2 regions of the Skermanella mucosa genome follow, and region 1 is predicted to be linked to the other one. Evidence: riboswitches for the same ligand, from Rfam matches in the RefSeq annotation. Region 1 holds a riboswitch; the other holds the start of a gene.
The links. Region 1 has a riboswitch for glycine ahead of JL100_RS27555 (trimeric intracellular cation channel family protein). Riboswitches for the same ligand answer to the same signal wherever they lie in the genome.
Positions count from the first base shown of each region.

Region 2: it holds a riboswitch for glycine, as region 1 does, so the genes downstream of both, gcvT (glycine cleavage system aminomethyltransferase GcvT) here and JL100_RS27555 (trimeric intracellular cation channel family protein) in region 1, are expected to answer to the same signal.

Region 1 is NZ_CP086106.1:5,943,724-5,947,100, forward strand. Features, by position in the region: one part of gene JL100_RS27545 (ISNCY family transposase) at 1-116, shown strand, start outside; one part of gene JL100_RS27545 (ISNCY family transposase) at 116-720, shown strand; partial or broken gene JL100_RS27550 (helix-turn-helix domain-containing protein) at 734-1,081, opposite strand; glycine riboswitch at 1,305-1,395, shown strand; gene JL100_RS27555 (trimeric intracellular cation channel family protein) at 1,620-2,234, shown strand; gene JL100_RS27560 (LysR family transcriptional regulator) at 2,395-3,315, opposite strand.
Region 2 is NZ_CP086106.1:5,396,712-5,400,088, forward strand. Features, by position in the region: gene gcvH (glycine cleavage system protein GcvH) at 1-240, opposite strand, end outside; gene gcvT (glycine cleavage system aminomethyltransferase GcvT) at 294-1,337, opposite strand; glycine riboswitch at 1,585-1,682, opposite strand; gene JL100_RS25030 (AEC family transporter) at 1,774-2,649, shown strand; gene JL100_RS25035 (DUF2889 domain-containing protein) at 2,765-3,352, shown strand; gene JL100_RS25040 (ribbon-helix-helix domain-containing protein) at 3,363-3,377, opposite strand, start outside.

The sequences.
Region 1 (3,377 bases):
GCGCAGCGCCCTGGGCGCCGACGGCCGGGCGCCGCTGGAGGCTGCCGGACTGACGCTGAAGGCGCGGCTGGAGGCGGTGTCGGACAGTCTGCAGCGGGTCGCGGCAAAGGGGGGGACGACCGGCAGGTCCAGGCGCTGAGCCGGCTGGTCGGCGGTGCCCTGAGCGACACCGAGCATCTGTGGCCGGACATCGCCCGGGCGTTCGGCTGGGTACACCGGGCGGCGCACATCATCAAGAACACCGGGGCGCTGCCGGCGCCGGCGGTGGCCCGGCGACTGGACGGCCTGTGCGGCGCGATGTCCCGGCACCGCGCGCGGGCCGGCGGGCTGTGCGAGGCGGTCGGTCACTTCCTCAAGGTGACCCGCAGCTATCGCCCCGGCCTGTTCCACTGCCATACCGTCGCTGATCTGCCGGGCACCAACAATGCGCTGGAAGGGCTGTTCGGCTCCTACCGCTACTGTCAGCGGCGCACGACCGGTCGGCGCGCGGCCTCATCGGCCACCGTGGTCAGCGGTCCCGCCCGTCTGGTCGCGTGGGTGGTCTCCCGCCTCGCGCCACTCGAAGCCGCTGATCTGGCCGGGGTCGATCGAACCCGCTGGCTCGCCCTGCGGGCCGATATCAGGGCTCGCCGTCTGCAGCGGACCAGAGGCAGCCGCTTCAGGCGCGATCCCCAGGCCTACCTGCGCAGTCTCGAGGCCCAGTATGCCGCCAAAAAGTGAGCTTTGCCGTTCTGGTTTTTTTGAGGGTGACGTCGTGCGCCTTGAGAAAGCGCGAAACGGTGCTCCGGCCAACGGTGATGCCGTGCCGCTCGACCAGTGCTCCGCGGATCTCCTCCAGCGTCAGGTCCGGCTGGTGGGCGATCAACGTCAGCTCCGCTTCCCGATGTTCCGTCAGCCGCGAGCGATGGTCGCCGCCCATGGCCCGAGCCTCGACATGGCCTTCGGTATGCAGGCGCTGCGCCCATCGGATCGCCGTGCCGATCCCGACCCCGAACCGGTCGGCCGCTTTCCGGGCGGACGAACCGCTCGAGATCGCCCAAGCAACACGGGCGCGAAGATCTTGGGAGTAGGGTGCCGGCATACGTCCTCCAAAATTCAGCTGGGCTTGGACTTGATCATGAAATCCGTCTTGAAAAACCCTCCTCACGAATCAACGCGGTCGGGTACGGCTCTAGGGCCGGCAGAGACCTAGCCGATCTCCATCGGCGCCAAACACAGCAGCAGGCATGCCACCTGTTCGAGCCGCAATTAGTCTCTTTTGAAACCTATTACTTGACAGCGGGCGAGCACTCCCGGATATTCCTGCGTATTCTGCGGGAGAGAGAGGCGATATCCGCCTCCGCCGAAGGCGCAAACTCCCATAATCGCTCAGGCATGCTGAACCGCAGAAACATTGTGCCGACTGGAGAGAGGCCAAGGTGCCGTACCATGCGCGCCCTGGCCCACCGAAGGGGCAGGCTCCGTCCGGAGCCGAAACTCTCAGGTAAAAGGACAGTGGGAGAGGCGTACAGGATCCGCAACAAAGCGTGCCCTGTCTCTATCAGGAGTCTCCCCCAAATGTATCCACTGTTACCCTCAGCATCCATTCCGCCGCCGCTTCCCATGCTCGGGGAATCGACATGCTGATCGTCGTCTACCTGATCGCCATCACCGTCGAGGCGATGTCCGGCGCCCTCGCGGCCGGGCGCCGCAACATGGATATTTTCGGCGTTGCCGTCATCGCCTTCGTCACTGCGCTGGGCGGCGGCACCATCCGTGACCTGATCCTCGGCCACTTCCCCATCCGCTGGACCCAGCACCCGGAATACATTGTCCTGGTGATCTCCGCCGGACTGCTGACCACCGTGCTCGCACGCTGCATGCATCATTTGAAGCGTGTCTTTCTCGTACTCGATGCAATGGGCCTGATCGCGTTCTCGCTGATCGGCTGCAGTGTCGCGCTGGCGATGGATTACTCCATCATCGTCGCCATCATGGCAGGGATGATGACCGGCATCTGCGGCGGCATGCTGCGTGACGTGCTGTGCAACCAGGTACCGCTGGTGCTCCGGCGTGAGCTCTATGCCAGCGTCTCACTGATCGTCTGCGCCCTCTTCATCGGCCTGCGCGAACTCGGCATCGACACCGACCTGAATACCGCAATCAGCTTCATCAGCGGCCTGACGCTCCGCCTGCTGGCCATCTGGGGCGGCTGGAAGCTGCCGACCTTCTCCTACCAGCAGCGCTGGGATTGATAGGCTGACCGGCATGATCGGTACCTCCGGTTGCCTGGCAATCCTGGTATCGGGAAACCGAAGTTCCTGGATCAGCAGCCTCACACAGACCGGAGAAGCCAAGCTACGATGGCACTGCTGCGTGGTTCCCATCCATGTCTGATTTCCGGCGCAGGTAAGATCAGGTCTCCAATCCTTCCGGTATCTTCCACCCCCATTCCCGATATGCCTCGATGATCACCCTCGCCATGACCATCGCTTCGTGCGACCGGTCATCGGCCCGGCGGCTCATGATGATCGGCGACGTGATGGTCTGCTCGATCAGCTCGCGGTAGACCACATCGTCCCGGCGCAGGCGCTGCACCGAAGTCGGGACGATGCAGATGCCGACCTCCGCCGCGACCAGGCCAATTGCCGTCTGAAGCTCGCGGGCCTCGTGGGCGATGTGCGGCTCCAGGCCGCGGTCGCGGAAGATCGAGATCACTTGATCGGCATAGCTCGGTCGCGGCACCCGGGGGTACAGGATCAGCGGCTCCCCGGCCAATTCCCCAAAGCTCAGCGGTCCCTCCCGCTGCAGAAGAGGATGGCTGAGCGGCAGGGCCACCACGAGCCGTTCCTCGCGAAGGACGTCCCGGCGCACCGCCGGATCGTCTAGGCGAATGCGGCCGAAACCGACATTGATCCGGCCATCCTTCAGGGCCGCGATCTGTTCCAGGCTGGCCATCTCGACGAGGCTGACGTCGAGCCCCGGCGTTTCCGCGCGGAAACGCCGGATCAGTTGCGGCAGGGCCGCGTAGATGGTCGAGGCGACGAAGCCGATGACGAACCGAGGTCGCTCCGCCTCGCGAAAGCGCCGCATCATCGTGCGCAGGTCGTCGAAGCGTTCAAGAACCAGGACGGCATGCTCGAAGAAAAGCCGGCCAGCCTCGGTCAGACGCAGCGGCCTGCTATCCCGGTCGAGAAGCATGATACCGACCTCATCCTCGAGCTGCTGGATCTGGCGGCTCAACGGCGGCTGGGCGATATGGAGCTTTTCGGCGGCCCGGGTGAAGTTCCGCTCCCGGGCGACGGTGACGAAGTAACGGAGATGGCGGATCTCCATTTCATACCTCCAGGGTATCGCTCAAGACCAATTTAGTATTTCCTTTTCCATAAGCCAAGACT
Region 2 (3,377 bases), 550 kb from region 1:
CAGCGCCTCGTTGACCTCGACCACGTCGCCGGCGACCGGCGCGTAGACCTCGCTGGCGGCCTTGACCGACTCGACCACGGCGGCTTCCTTGCCGGCAACGACGTTGCGGCCGATCTCGGGCAGTTCGACGAAGACCACGTCGCCCAGCTGCTGCTGGGCGTAGTCGGAGATCCCGACGGTGGCGACGTCGCCCTCGACGCGGATCCACTCGTGGTCCTTGGTGAACTTGATGGTGCTCATGGCGGATATCCCGGAATTGAAAACCTGAGGAAGTAGGACGGCCGGAGAAACGCTTATCCCCGGTAATAACGCTGGGCGACGAAGGGCATCTCGGCGACCCTGGCCGGAATCGCCTTGCCCCGGACCATCAGGTTGACCGGCGTGCCCGGCGCCGCGGCCGGGGTCGCGACGTAGCCCATCGCGACCGGGCCGTTGACGCTGGGGCCGAAGCCGCCGCTGGTCACCTCGCCGATCGGGGCGCCCGAGGCGTCGGTGATGGGGGCGTGCTCGCGGGCAGGCGCCCGGCCGTCCGGGCGGATGCCGACGCGGCGGCGCGCGGTGCCGTCGGCGAGCTGGCCCAGGATCACATCAGCGCCGGGAAAACCGCCCTCGGCGCGGCGGCGCTTTCCGATCACCCAGTTCAGACCGGCCTCGACCGGGGTGGTCGTGGTGTCGATGTCGTGGCCGTAGAGGCACAGCCCCGCCTCCAGCCGGAGCGAGTCGCGCGCCCCCAGGCCGATCGCCTCGACCTCGGCCTCGGCCAGCAGCAGGCGGGCGACGGTGTCGGCCAGCACGTCGGGCATCGAGATCTCGTAGCCGTCCTCCCCGGTATAGCCGGAGCGGGTGATCAGCACCGCCACGCCGCGGAAGTCGGCCTCGATCGCGCTCATGAACTTCATGGTCGCGGCCTCGGGCACGAACCGGGCCAGCACCTCGGCCGCCTGCGGCCCCTGGAGCGCCAGCAGCGCGCGCTCGCCCAGGTACTCGACCGCGATCCGGTCGCCGATGTGCCGGCGCAGATGGGCGATGTCGGCCTCCTTGCAGGAGGCGTTGACGACCAGGAACAGGTGGTCGCCCATGTTGGTGATCATCAGGTCGTCGAGGATGCCGCCCTGCTCGTTGGTGAACAGGCTGTAGCGCATCCGCCCCTGCCCCAGCGCCTGGACGTCGCCGGGAACCAGGGTCTCCAGCGCCGCCGCGGCGCCTTCGCCGATCAGTCGGACCTGGCCCATGTGCGAGACGTCGAACAGCCCGGCGGCCGCGCGGGTATGGAGATGTTCCTTGAGGATGCCCAGGGGGTACTGGACCGGCATGTCGTAGCCGGCGAAGGGCACCATCTTGGCGCCCAGTTCCACATGAAGGGCGTGGAGCGGCGTCGTCAGCAGGGGGGCGTCACCGCCAGTTGAGTCACTCAAGGAACATTTCCTCCGACAGGGTCCCATTCCGCGCGAACGGCGCGGTCACGGCCCCCTCTGTCGCGGACCTGAGAGATTCACCGGCGCGCCATTCGGCAGGACCAGCTTACTCCTTCGGTGAGGTGTGTCCGAGTCGGATCGACCGACCGGCATCCTGCTTTCCAGAGTGCTTCCCTCTGCGGTCCTTTTGCCTGAGAGTTTCCGGGGGCGGTTGCTCCTTCGGCGCCACCGGGACGAACGCCCGGCGATCTCTCCCGCGAGAGGTCTTCAGCATGTTCGCCTAAGCTAACGGGTGCGGTGCGAAAGTCAACGCGCCTCTGCCGTTTCCCCTGCGGCATCCGCGCGGTATAGAGCCCCCATGATCCTTCAGTTCATCCATGTGGTCTGGCCGATCTTCGCGTGCGCCGGGCTGGGCTGGCTATGGCAGCGCCTGGGCCAGCCGTTCGACGAGAAGTCGGTTTCGGCCCTGGTGGCGTATCTGGGGGTGCCCAGCCTGCTGCTGACTTCCCTGTCGAAGACCGAGGTGCGGCTCGACGTGCTGCTGGAGACGCTGCTCGCCGGCGGGCTGGCGCTGGCGCTCTGCGCCGCCGCCGGGGCCGCGGTGCTGAAGCTGGCGCGGTTGCCGGTGCGGCCCTACCTGCCCTCGATCATCCATCCCAACACCGGCAACCTGGGCCTGCCGATCGTCTTCTTCGCCCTGGGCGAACCGGCGATGCCCTACGCCATCGCCTTCTCGACCCTGGTCCAGATCAGCCATTTCACGGTCGGCGTCGGGCTGGCCTCCGGGCAGATGTCGTGGCGCACCGTGCTCGCCTCCCCGCCGCTCTATTCGCTGGCGGTGGCGCTTGCGCTGATCGGCACCGGCACGCCGCTGCCCCGGTGGGTGCTGGACGTCACGGGCCTTCTCGGCGGGATGACCGTGCCGCTGATGCTCCTGCTGCTCGGCGGGTCGCTGGCGAAGCTGAAGCTGTACCGGCTGGGCCGGCCGGCGGCGCTGTCCGTCCTGCGGGTCGGGCTGGGGCTGGCAGCCGGCCTGGCGGTGTCGAAGGCGCTGGGGCTGGACCCCTTGCCGGCGGGGGCGCTGGTGATCCAGTGCGCGATGCCGGTCGCCGTTTTCAGCTATCTGTTCGCCGTCCGCTACAACGGCCCGGCCGACGAGGTCGCCGGCATGATCCTGATCTCCACCCTGCTGGCGCTGGCTGCCTTGCCGCTGATCCTGATGGCCGCCGCGTGAGGCAGGTGCGTGAGGGGGCATCGCAGGCATTCCGGTGCCGCGCTTGACCCCCCGGGGCGCGAGGCCGATATTCGGGTACAGGTTTACGTATACGTAACATAGAGCACAGGTCCAGATGCCGCTTTCAGCACCCGCCCCGCGCGAGCATATCCATACCCGCCGGGTGACATGCCAGGGATTCCGCCGGACCGACGGGCTGTGGGACATCGAGGGCCATATCACCGACGTCAAGACCTACCCGTTCGAGAACGACTTCCGCGGCCCGATCGAGCCGGGCGATCCGATCCATGACATGTGGATCCGGCTGACGGTGGACGACCGGTTCGAGGTCAGGGCGGTCGAGGCCGTGACCGACAAGAGCCCCTATGCGGTGTGCCCGGCGATCACGCCCAACTTTCAGCGGTTGATCGGATTGCGCATCCGCTCCGGGTGGACCCAGAAGGTCAAGGAACTGCTGGGCGGCGTCGAGGGCTGCACCCATTTGGTCGAACTGCTGGGGCCGGTCGCCACGACGGCGTTCCAGACGATCTTCCCCGTGCTGGCGCGCGAACGGGCGCGGGGCGGGTCGGTGGACGGCGATTCGCCATCCGCCCCCGCCGCGCGCAAACGCCCGCCGCTGCTGCTCAACACCTGCCACGCGTTTCGGAGCGACGGCGAGGTCACCCGGAAACAGTGGCCGGAACACTACACCGGCAACGACTGAACCCCGGCGATTACTCGGCGGCGTC